DNA from 3 places in the Saccharopolyspora sp. CA-218241 genome. Region 2 is predicted to be linked to each of the others. Evidence: riboswitches for the same ligand, from Rfam matches in the RefSeq annotation. Region 2 holds a riboswitch; each other region holds the start of a gene.
The links. A riboswitch is a leader RNA that binds a small molecule or an ion and turns the genes downstream of it on or off. The one in region 2 is predicted to bind glycine.
Positions count from the first base shown of each region.

Region 1: linked by a shared signal. The riboswitch ahead of gcvH (glycine cleavage system protein GcvH) and the one ahead of gcvP (aminomethyl-transferring glycine dehydrogenase) in region 2 are both predicted to bind glycine.
Region 3: linked by a shared signal. The riboswitch ahead of gcvT (glycine cleavage system aminomethyltransferase GcvT) and the one ahead of gcvP (aminomethyl-transferring glycine dehydrogenase) in region 2 are both predicted to bind glycine.

Region 1 covers NZ_CP191860.1:4,863,814-4,867,699, forward strand. Annotated here, with positions in the region: gene ACQP0T_RS23140 (arginase family protein) at 1-136, opposite strand, end outside; gene ACQP0T_RS23145 (hypothetical protein) at 371-589, opposite strand; partial or broken gene ACQP0T_RS23150 (MarR family transcriptional regulator) at 569-700, opposite strand; gene ACQP0T_RS23155 (FKBP-type peptidyl-prolyl cis-trans isomerase) at 829-1,155, shown strand; gene gcvH (glycine cleavage system protein GcvH) at 1,293-1,661, opposite strand; glycine riboswitch at 1,712-1,806, opposite strand; glycine riboswitch at 1,807-1,911, opposite strand; gene ACQP0T_RS23165 (PucR family transcriptional regulator) at 2,009-3,547, shown strand; gene ACQP0T_RS23170 (Acg family FMN-binding oxidoreductase) at 3,730-3,886, shown strand, end outside.
Region 2 covers NZ_CP191860.1:2,827,078-2,830,963, forward strand. Annotated here, with positions in the region: gene ACQP0T_RS13445 (bifunctional nuclease family protein) at 1-38, shown strand, start outside; gene ACQP0T_RS13450 (MerR family transcriptional regulator) at 260-826, shown strand; glycine riboswitch at 850-950, shown strand; gene gcvP (aminomethyl-transferring glycine dehydrogenase) at 1,124-3,886, shown strand, end outside.
Region 3 covers NZ_CP191860.1:4,322,074-4,325,959, reverse strand. Annotated here, with positions in the region: gene glyA (serine hydroxymethyltransferase) at 1-786, opposite strand, end outside; gene gcvT (glycine cleavage system aminomethyltransferase GcvT) at 811-1,914, opposite strand; glycine riboswitch at 2,031-2,141, opposite strand; glycine riboswitch at 2,142-2,232, opposite strand; gene ACQP0T_RS20610 (TetR/AcrR family transcriptional regulator) at 2,362-2,997, opposite strand; gene ACQP0T_RS20605 (acyl-CoA dehydrogenase family protein) at 3,099-3,886, shown strand, end outside.

The DNA of each region.
Region 1 (3,886 bases), 2.0 Mb from region 2:
CGGTGGCTTCCATCACCGGCACCGCGACCGGCGTGCCGCTGGGCAGCATCGCGGACAGCAGCCCAGCACCCTCGCGCAACCGGCGCGCGGTCGGCGACGCCGACGCCTGCCACTGCGCGAACTCGACGACCGCCACGGGCGTCCTCCCCCTCACCGACTCCGGACATGACTATTGCTCACCGCGCATAGCCATGCAACCACCGGGGGTGACAGCAGGGGAACTTTCCTGTCACCGGTGACAGGAAGGTTCCCCTGCTGCCACATCCGAAGCGGACGAACCGGACCGGCAGGCGACCTCGAGCCGAATGCCGACGTTGCCGCGCACCGCATTGGAATACGGGCACACCGAGTCGGCCCTCTCGACGAGCCGCTACCCGTGCTCGCGCTCCACACCGGGCACCGAGACGACCAGTGCCACGCCGAGCTGGAACCCGTCGGCACCGTTGTCGCCGATACCGACCCGTGCCGTGACCGACGAGTCGGTGAGCTGGACCTCCTCCTTGCGCGTGACCAGTGCAGCGCGCTGTGGAAGCAGGCCGCGTATCCGGCGGCGAACAAACTGCTCGCGCTCCCACAGCACGAGCAGCACCAGGTACTGCGGGTAGGTGAGCGAGAGCCCGTCGAGCAGCGGACGGCAGAGGTTCGTGAACGCCCGCGACGCGCTGTAGAGCGCGAAGCACAGTTGGGCGTCCAGCGACAGCGCGACTCCGAGGACTCCACGAGATCACGGGAGCGCGCAATTCAACTGCGCACAATCGACCAGCCGCGGACGCGCCGCCCCTGCCGAGGTGTGATCGGATGTGCCGACTGCACCAGAGGAGGTACCGCATGGCCGAGCTGCAGATCGAGGAAGTCACCGCGGGCGACGGCGCCGAGGCGAAGCCGGGCGACACCGTGCACGTCCACTACGTCGGCACGCTGGCCGACGGGAGCAAGTTCGATTCGTCGCGGGATCGCGGCGAGCCGCTGGTGTTCCCGCTCGGCGAAGGGCACGTCATCGAGGGCTGGGACAAGGGCGTCGTCGGCATGCGCGTCGGCGACGTCCGCAAGCTCGTGGTCCCGCCCCACCAGGCCTACGGCGACCGCGGCGTGCCGCCGGTCATCCCGCCCGCCGCGACCCTGCACTTCGAGGTCGAACTGGTCGGGATCGGCTGAGCAGGTGCGAGCAGGGGAACCTTCCTCTCACCCGTGACAGGAAGGTTCCCCTGCTGCCAACCGAGGCCGGACGCGCGCGGCCGCACGAGCGGTGGGAGGAAAGTTCCCCTGCTCGCGCGCGAACAGGCCGGAACCGGTCAGCCGATGAGTTCGGCGTACTGCTCGGCGGTGAGGACCGGGCCGCTCGCGGTGACGCGCACCTCGAGCAGCCAGCCGCTGCCGAAGGGCTCGGCGTTGACCAGCGCGGGATCGTCCACGACCGCCTCGTTGACGGCGACCACCTCGCCGGTCACCGGCGCGAACAGGTCGCTGACCGACTTGGTGGACTCCAGTTCGCCGCAGGACTGGCCCGATTCGATCGTGTCGCCGACGTCGGGGAGCTGCACGTACACGATGTCGCCGAGGGCCTCGGCCGCGTGCTGGGTGATGCCGATCCGGACCAGCTCGTCGCGGTCCTCGATCCACTCGTGCTCTTCGGTGTAGCTCAGGTTCGCAGGCAGCGTCATCTCGGGAGGCTCCATCGCTTCAGGGGCACGCGGGTGCCCGGGTGTGCTGGGCCTCCCCCTCTGTTTCGGAACCTGAGAGCTTCGCCGCGCGAGCAGCTTGCACCGTGGGTGGGCGTCCTCGTCGACGCGCGCTTTCCAGAGTTGCCTGGCCCGGACGGTCATGGGTGCCTGAGAGTGTGCGGGGAGTCTTGCTCCTTCGGCGCCGTGGTTGCGCTCGGTGAGCGGCCACGGGCTCTCCCGCCCGGGATCATCGGCCGATATGCGATTGTCGACGTGCTCAGCAACGATAATCGCGCCTGCCCGGGTGTCAATGCCTCCCGCCCGGTGGGCCGGAGGAAGGGACAGGGGTGCGCGGCGTCCGGGAGCTGCTCGATCGCATGAGCCCGGCCCTGCTGCGCCCGGTGGTCGTTCCGGACCCGACGCGCCGCGTCACCGACGTGGTCATCGCCGAACCGGGTGAGCGACCATCCGCCGGAACGGGGGATCTCGTGCTGGGCGTGGCGGTCACCGATGGTGCCGACGCCGCGGAACTGGTACGCGCGTGCGCTGACCTCGACGCGGCGGCGGTGCTGCTCAAACCACCGCTGGCCGAGCGGCCGGCCGTGGTCGCGGCCGCGGAGCGGGCCGAGATCGCGCTGGTCGAGGTGCGTTCCGGGACCGCGTGGGCCCAACTGGTGTGGCTGGTCCGCGCGGCGCTGGCCGAGGGATCGGACGGCGACCCGCGCGGCGGCGGGCGCGACGACCTGTTCCGGTTGGCCGACGCGGTCGCCGAGGTGGTGGACGCGCCGGTGACCATCGAGGACGCCCGCTCGCAGGTGCTCGCGTACTCCGCGCGGCAGGACATGATCGATCCGGCCCGGGTGTCGACGATCATGGGACGCGGCCAGCCCGCCGACGTGCTCGCGAAATTCCGGGCGCGCGGCACGTTCCGGCAGCTCAGCAAGGGCAGCGCGACGATCTTCGTACCCGCCCAGCAGGACGGCACGCTGCCTCGCCTGGTCGTCGCGCTGCGGGTGGGCGGCGAGTTGCTCGGGTCGATGTGGGCGGTGGTCCCCGACGAGGTCGGCGAGGAACGGGCGGCCGCCTTCGCCGAGACCGCGCCGCTGGTCGCGCTGCAACTGCTGCGCTGGCGGTCCCTCGCCGACACCGAACGGCAGCGCACCGCCGAACAGGTCCGGTTGCTGCTGGAAGGCCGCGCGGGTTGGCGGACCGCGGCGGACGAACTCGCCGTGCGCGACCGGCCGCACCGGGTCGTCGCCATCGACGTCGCCTCCGGCGACGCACCCGCCGAGGCGCACCGGTTGTCGACGTGGGAACGGCTCGACCGCGGCGTCGGACAGCGTCCCCTGCTGACCGAGATCGGCACGCTCCTCTACGCGGTGGTCCCCGACGACGACGCCGGATGGCCCGCGCTGCGCGCCGCGCTGCTGGACGACCGGTCGCCCAATCGACCGCTGATCGCAGTCGGCGGCCCGTCCCCGGTGAGCGGTCTGGCGGACTCGCGAGCCGAAGCCGAGGAGCTGATCGGGTTGCTGCGCGGCGGGCGGGTTCGGGGCCCGGTCGCGGTGCACGAGCAGGTGTGGCACCGGGTGGTGGTGCATCGCGCCTCCGTCGCCGGACCCGAGATCGGCGCTCTCGGTCCGCTGCGACTGCTGCGCGAGCACGATCGCGCACAGGGCACCGACTACCTCAGCACCCTGCACGCCTGGCTACGCCACCCCGGACGGCCGCGCGCGGCGGCCGACGAGCTCCGCGTGCACCCCAACACGTTCCGCTACCGCATGAAGCGCCTGGTCGAGATCGCACCGGTCGACCTCGACGACCCCGACGTCCGCACCGCCCTGCTCATCCAGCTCGCCACCGACCGCTGGACCCGCGACCGGTAGACGACCGGCGGCATGGCAGCAGGGGAACCTTCCTGTCACCGGTGAGAGGAAAGTTCCCCTGCTGCCATCGGTGGGAGGAAGGTTCCCCTGCTGCCACCGTCACCCCGCCGCCGCGATGGCAGGGGCCGGTGGACTGTGCCACGGTGACGGCGAGCGCGAAGGCGGCGACGGGGAAGGCCGTGATGACAGGATTCCGCCCCGCCCTGGGGCTGACCGCCGAGCAGGTGCGCGAGGTGGTCGAGTTGGCCGGCCGAGCGCCCTCGCTGCACAACGTCCAACCGTGGCGCTTCGCGCTGTGCCCCGAGGTGCTGGAGCTGCACGCGGACCCGACGACCCGCC
Region 2 (3,886 bases):
CGGTGTCGCCGGAGGACTTCCGCGGCGCCGACACCTGACGTTCGCCCGGAGAGCGGCTTCCCGACCCCCGCGAACGCCTTCGCGGGGGTCGGCTCGTCGGGTCACCCGCGCGTCGCGTTGACCTGCCCACCGGACCGGCCTACCGTCGGATGATGCGAATTGCTCCGGTGTGATTCCGCCGGTGAGCAGGGGTTCGCGGTCCCGGATCGTCGACCCGGGAACCGGTGGTCGGCTCCGTGCCGGACGAGGGGAGGCAGGCGTGGTCGAGGAAGCACCCGGCGAGGATGCTGCCCGAGGTCGGGACGAGCCGGCGCCTGACGCCGCGCTGCCCGACGAGCTCGTCGGCTACCGGGGCCCCGCTGCCTGCCAGATCGCCGGCATCACCTACCGCCAGCTCGACTACTGGGCCCGCACCAAGCTGGTCCGCCCCTCGATAAGGAGCGCCGCCGGGTCGGGCTCGCAGCGCCTCTACTCGTTCAAGGACATCCTGGTCCTCAAGGTCGTCAAGCGCCTGCTGGACACCGGCGTCTCGCTGCACAACATCCGGGTCGCGGTGGACCACCTGCGCCACCGCGGGGTCGAGGACCTCGCCCGCCTGACCCTGTTCAGCGATGGCACCACGGTCTACGAGTGCACCTCCCCGGAGGAGGTCGTCGACCTGCTCCAGGGTGGTCAGGGCGTGTTCGGCATCGCGGTCAGCGGTGCCGTCCGGGAGATCAGCGGCACCATCCACGAGTTCCCGGCCGAGCGGGCGGACGGTCTGGTGTCCGAACCCGCCGTGGGTGACGAACTGGCCCGTCGCCGGAGGGACCGGCAGACCGGCTGATCGGGTAGGCTTCGCGGCATCGTCGACCCCGTGCGGGAGAGTCCGGCAAGGCTACGGCCGAGTCGGCGCCGAAGGAGCAACCCTCCCCGACAACCTCTCAGGCCCACCGGACCGCACGGGCGAGATACCTCTGGAAAGAGGGCGCACCACAGCCGTGGTGCCGTCCCGCCGACGGTGCAAGCCCGGTCCGCCGGGTGAAGCTCTCAGGCGTTCGCGCTGCGAACAGTGACAGAGGGGGAGAGCGGAGCAGTCCGCTGCCCGCCCCCTGTGTTCGCCGCGATGAGTGAGGTGTTGGCGATGACCGAAGTGAACCACGACCGCATTCCGATCGCCGCGCTGGAGCACGGCACGCCGTTCGCCGACCGGCACGTCGGCCCGCGGCCCGCCGAGCTGGCCCGGATGCTCGACGTGATCGGCGTGGGCTCGCTGGAGGAGCTGGGCCAGCGCGCGGTACCCGACGGCGTCCGCGAGCGCGACCTGGCGCTGGCGCTGCCCGACCCGGCCAACGAGGCGGACGCGCTGGCCGAGCTGCGCGCGCTGGCCGACCGCTGCGCGCCGCACACCGAGATGATCGGCCTCGGCTACCACGGCACCACGACGCCGCCGGTGATCCTGCGCAACGTGCTGGAGAACCCGGCCTGGTACACCGCCTACACGCCGTACCAGCCGGAGATCTCGCAGGGCAGGCTGGAAGCGCTGCTGAACTTCCAGACGGTGGTCGCCGACCTCACCGGGGTCCCGCTGGCCAACGCCTCGATGCTGGACGAGTCCACCGCCGCCGCCGAGGGCATGACCCTGGTCCGCCGCGCGGGCAAGGCGAAGTCCGCCGTGTTCGTCGTCGACGCCGATGCCCTGCCGCAGACCATCGAGGTGGTGCGGACCCGCGCCGAGCCGCTGGGCATCGAGGTGGTCGTCGCCGACCTCTCCGCCGGGGCCGCCGGGCTGCCGGACGGCGAGTTCTTCGGTGCCCTGCTGGCCTACCCGGGCGCCTCCGGGGCGGTGCGGGACCAGGAGGAGCTCATCGCCGAGGTCCACCGGCGCGGCGCGATGGCCGTGGTCTCGGCGGACCTGCTCGCCCTGACCCTGCTGCGCCCGCCGGGCGAGGTCGGCGCCGACGTGGTGGTGGGCACCACCCAGCGCTTCGGCGTGCCGATGGGCTTCGGCGGCCCGCACGCCGGATACATGGCGGTCCGCAAGGGCCTGGAGCGCCAGCTCCCGGGCAGGCTGGTCGGGGTCAGCGTGGACGCGGGCGGTGACCTGGCCTACCGGCTGGCCCTGCAGACCCGCGAGCAGCACATCCGGCGGGAGAAGGCGACCAGCAACATCTGCACCGCGCAGGTGCTGCTCGCCGTGGTGGCCTCGATGTACGCCGTCTACCACGGACCCGAGGGGCTGCGGGCGATCGCCACCCGCGCGCACCGGTTCGCCGCGCTCCTGGCCGAGCAGCTCCGCCGCGGCGGGGTCGAGGTGGTGCACGGCGGGTTCTTCGACACCGTGGTGGCCGCGGTGCCGGGGGCCGCCGACGAGGTGGTGGCCCGCGCCCGGCGCGGCGGGATCAACCTGCGCCGGGTGGACGCCGACCACGTCGGCGTGAGCTGCGACGAGACCACGACCCGGGAGCACCTCGCGGTGGTGTTCGAGGCGTTCGGCCTGAACTCCGGGGCGCTGGTCGGCCTGGACGAGCTCGACGCCGCCACGCCCGACGCGCTGCCCACCGCGCTGCGGCGCACCTCCGAGTACCTGACCCACCCGGTGTTCCACACCCACCGGTCGGAGACCGCGCTGCTGCGCTACCTGCGGCGACTCTCGGACAAGGACATCGCGCTGGACCGCAGCATGATCCCGCTGGGCTCGTGCACCATGAAGCTCAACGCGACCGCGGAGATGGAGCCGATCACCTGGCCGCAGTTCTCCGCGCTGCACCCGTTCGCCCCGGCCGAGGACGCGGCCGGGCTGCTCGAGGTGGTCGCCGACCTGGAGCGGTGGCTGGCCGAGGTCACCGGCTACGACGCGGTGAGCCTTCAGCCGAACGCGGGCAGCCAGGGCGAGTTCGCCGGGCTGCTGGCCATCCGCGCCTACCACCACGCCCGTGGTGAAGCGCAGCGCGACGTGTGCCTGATCCCGGCCAGCGCGCACGGCACCAACGCCGCCAGCGCGGTGATGGCGGGGTTGCGCGTGGTCGTGGTGCGCTGCGACGACGCGGGCAACATCGAGCTGGACCACCTGCGCGAACTCGTCGCGGAGCACGCCGCCGACCTGGCCGCGATCATGATCACCTACCCGTCCACGCACGGCGTCTACGAGGACACCGTGCGCGAGGTGTGCGGACTCGTGCACCGCGGCGGCGGCCAGGTCTACGTCGACGGCGCGAACCTCAACGCGCTGATCGGCCTGGCGCGGATGGGCGAGTTCGGGGCGGACGTCTCGCACCTGAACCTGCACAAGACGTTCTGCATCCCGCACGGCGGCGGCGGGCCGGGCGTGGGGCCGATCGGCGTCCGGGAGCACCTCGCGCCGTTCCTGCCCAACCACCCGTTGCAGCCCGCGGCGGGTCCCGAGACGGGGGTGGGGCCGATCAGCGCCGCGCCCTGGGGCAGCGCTTCCATCCTGCCCATTTCGTGGGCCTACATCCGCATGATGGGCGGTGACGGCTTGCGCCGGGCCACCCTCACGGCGGTCGCCGCGGCCAACTACGTCGCCCGCCGCATCGACGGCTACTTCCCGGTGCTCTACACCGGCCAGGGCGGCTACGTCGCCCACGAGTGCATCCTCGACCTGCGCCAGATCAGCAAGACCAGCGGGATCTCGGTGGACGACGTGGCCAAGCGGCTGACCGACTACGGCATCCACGCGCCGACCATGTCCTTCCCCGTGGCCGGCACCCTCATGGTGGAGCCGACCGAGAGCGAGGACCTGGCCGAGCTCGACCGGTTCTGCGAGGCCATGATCGCCATCCGGGCCGAGATCGACAAGGTCGTGGCCGGGCAGTGGCCCGCCGACGACAACCCGCTGGTGAACGCGCCGCACACCGCGGCTTCGCTGGCGGGGGAGTGGAACCAC
Region 3 (3,886 bases), 1.5 Mb from region 2:
CTGCCCGGGGAACACCGCGGAGTTGAACTTCTTGGCCAGCGCGGTGTCGGCGGACAGGATCACCCCGCCGCGCGGACCGCCGAGGGTCTTGTGCGTGGTCGTGGTGACCACGTGGGCGTGCGGCACCGGGTTCGGGTGCAGCCCGGCGGCCACCAGCCCGGCGAAGTGCGCCATGTCGACCATCAGATAGGCGCCGACCTCGTCGGCGATCTCGCGGAACCGGGCGAAGTCGAGCTGCCGCGGGTAGGCCGACCAGCCCGCGACGATGAGCTGCGGCCGGTTCTCCCGGGCCAGGCGGGCGACCTCGTCCATGTCGACCCGGTGGTCGTCGTCGCGCACCGTGTAGGGCACCACGTTGTACAGCTTGCCGGAGAAATTGATCTTCATCCCGTGGGTCAGGTGACCACCGTGCGCCAGATCCAGACCCATGATGGTGTCACCCGGCTTGAGCAGCGCGAACATCGCCGCGGCGTTGGCCTGCGCCCCCGAGTGCGGCTGGACGTTGGCGTACTCCGCACCGAACAACGCCTTGACCCGGTCGATGGCCAGCCGCTCGACCACGTCGACGTGCTCGCAGCCACCGTAGTACCGCTTGCCCGGATAGCCCTCGGCGTACTTGTTGGTCAGGACCGAACCCTGCGCCTCCAGCACCGACCGCGGCGCGAAATTCTCCGAAGCGATCATCTCCAACGTCGCCTGCTGGCGGTTCAACTCGGCACCGACCGCCGCCGCCACCTCGGGGTCGACCGCGGCGAGCTGGTCGTTGAACAGGTCAGGTGTCGACATGGTGTTGCCTCCTGTAGTGATCTCTCAGGCGTTGCGGCGGTAGAAGGGGAGCTCGACGACCTCCACGGGCGCGGTCCTGCCCCGGATGTCCACCTGCAGCGCGGTGCCCGGCGCGCTGTGCGCCCGGTCCACGTAGGCCATCGCCACCGGGTGCCCCAGCGTCGGCGACGGCGCACCGCTGGTGACCTCGCCGACCTCGGTGCCCGCGTCGTCGAGGACCCGGTAGCCGTGCCGGGGAGCGCGGCGCTGGTCGGTGGTCAGCCCGACCAGGGTGCGGGCGGTGGGCTGCTCGGCGACCGCGGCCAGCGCCGCCTTGCCGACGAAGTCGCCCGGCTTGTCGAGCTTGACCACCCGGCCCAGGTTGGCGTGGAACGGGGTCAGCTCGGTGGAGAGCTCGTGGCCGTGCAGCGGCATCCCGGCCTCCAGCCGCAGCGTGTCCCGGCAGGACAGCCCGGCGGGCCGCAGCTCGTGCTCGGCGCCCGCCTCGGTCAGCGCCTGCCAGATGGCCGCCGCGTCGCCCGGCGCGGTGAACAGCTCGAAGCCGTCCTCGCCGGTGTAACCGGTGCGGGCCAGCAGCACCGGGTGACCGGCCACCGCGCTCCGGTAGCCGGCGAAGTACTTGACCTCGGTGAGGTCGGTGTCGGTCAGCGGGGCCAGGATCGCGGCGGCGCGGGGTCCCTGCACCGCCAGCAGCGCGTACTCCTCGGAGACGTCGGCGAACTCGGCGTCGAACCCGCCGACGCGCTCGGCGAGCTCGGCGGCGACCACCGCGGCGTTCGCGGCGTTGGCCACCACCAGGTACTCCTGCTCGGTGAGCCGGTAGACGATGAGGTCGTCGAGCACGCCGCCCCGCTCGTCGCAGAGCATCGTGTAGCGGGCGCGGCCCGGCTTGATCCCCGACGCCTTCGCCACCAGCGCGTGGTCCAGGGCCTCGGCGGCCTGCGGGCCGCTGATCCGGAGCTCGCCCATGTGGGTGAGATCGAACAGCCCGGCGGCGGTGCGCACGGCGTGGTGCTCGGCGGTGTCACCGGAGTACCGCAGCGGCATCCGCCAGCCCGCGAACTCGGTGAAGGTGGCGCCGAGCGACTCGTGCACCTCGTGCAGCAGGGTCCGTCGTGGCGACGACATGGCTATGGCTCCTCCTGGTGGGCGCGGGTCGGCGGACGAGGGGCCGGTCAGCCGCGCGAAGCACAACCTTATCCGGGGCACCCCGACGTCGACCTGCGCGGGTTCGCGCTGGTCGGGGTCTCCCCGGAGTCATTGGCCTGAGAGTTTCACCGCGGTCCGGCGCCAGGACACCGGGCGGCTTGCACCGTGGGCGAGGAGCGGGGCTCCTGCTTTTCTCCGTGTTCGCCTGCTGTCGCGCGGTGCCGGTGCCTGAGAGTTTCTTGGGGAGATTGCTCCTTCGGCGCCCCGTGACGCTGGGGTCTCTCCCGCACGACGTCGTCGGCGCGGTCTTGAGTTGTGGGCCGGTCGGATTCGGACGCTACGGAGGTGCGCGAAGCCAGTCAACACAACGCGAGGGTGATCTCAGTGGAAGGTGTTGTGGTCCGATCGCGATGCGGTGCGGGTGACTCAGCCGGGCTGGGTGGTGAGGTCGTGGTGGAGGCGGGTCAGGCTGTCGACCAGGGCGGTGAGTGCGAGCTCGAAGCTGTCCGCGTCGATCTCGGCCGCGTGCTCGCGCAGCAGGTGGGCCCGGTCCAGGTGGGGGAAGCGCTCGTCGTAGAGCTCCGCCTCGTCCGGGAAACCGGCCGAGAATGAGCCCATCGCCGAGCCGACCACCAGGTACTTGGTGGAGGCGCCGATCATCGTCGCGTACCGCTGCGGCCAGCCCGCCGAGGTGAGCCCGCCGTGCACGGCGTCGGCGCGGCGCAGCGCGGTCTCCCGCCGGGCCGGACCGGAGGCCAGGAACGGGACCAGGTGGGGGTGCGCGATGAGCGCGGCCCGGAACGAGCGCGCCCAGGTGCGCAGCCCGGTCGCCCAGTCCTGCTCGAAGCCGCTGACGTCCACGGCGCGCATCACGCCGTCGGCGATCTCGTGCAGCAGTTCGTCCTTGCCGGGCACGTGGTTGTAGAGCGACGCGGCCTTGACGCCGAGCCGGTCGGCGAGCCGCCGCATGGACAGCGCTTCCAGCCCGAGCTCGTCGATGATCTCCAGACCGGCCAGCCGGATGCGGTCCGGCGTCAGCAGGGGATTGCTGGGGCGGGGCACGGTCCCTCCTCCTCGGAACACCCTTGCGGGCCTCGTCGCGGCGGTTCTAGACTCCCATAAAACTAACGCCGTTAGTCACAGGGCGCGGAAAGGAAAGCCCCATGGTCGACTTCTCGCTGTCGGAGACCGAGCGCGACATCCGCGACTGGGTTCGCAACTTCGTCCAGCGCGAGCTGGTGCCGCTGGAGCCGGAGGTGCTGCGCCGGGAGCGCGCCGGCGAGCGCGGCCTCACCAAGGACGAGCAGCGGGAGCTCCAGGACAAGGCCAAGCAGGCGGGCTTCTGGGGCGTGCAGACCCCGGAGGAGTACGGCGGGATGGACCTCTCCGCCGTGATGTCGGCGCTCATCGAGGCCGAGCTGGGCCGCACCTTCGTGCCGTTCCGGTTCGGCGGGTACGCCGACAACATCCTCTACCACGCCAACGAGGAGCAGAAGCGGGAGTACCTGCTGCCCACCATCGAGGGCACCCGCAAGTCCTGCTTCGCGATCACCGAGCCGGGCGCCGGGTCCGACGCCAAGAACCTGCGCACCACCGCGCGCAAGGAAGGCTCGGAGTGGATCGTCAACGGCGAGAAGACGTTCATCACCGGCGGCATCGACGCCGACTTCGTGATGGTGTTCGCGGTCACCGACCGGGAGAAGGGGGCCGACGGCGGCGTCACCTGCTTCCTCGTCGACCGCGACATGGGCTGGAAGTCCGAGCCGATCGACATCATGGGCCCGTGGGAGCGCCGCCCCGCCGCGCTGGTGTTCGACGAGGTCCGGGTGCCGGAGCGCAACGTGCTCGGCGAGGTCGGGAAGGGCTTCCGGCTGGCCATGCAGTGGATCGGCCGCGGCCGGTACCTGCTGCCCGCGCACGCCCTCGGCGCCTGCGAGCGGCTGCTGGAGAT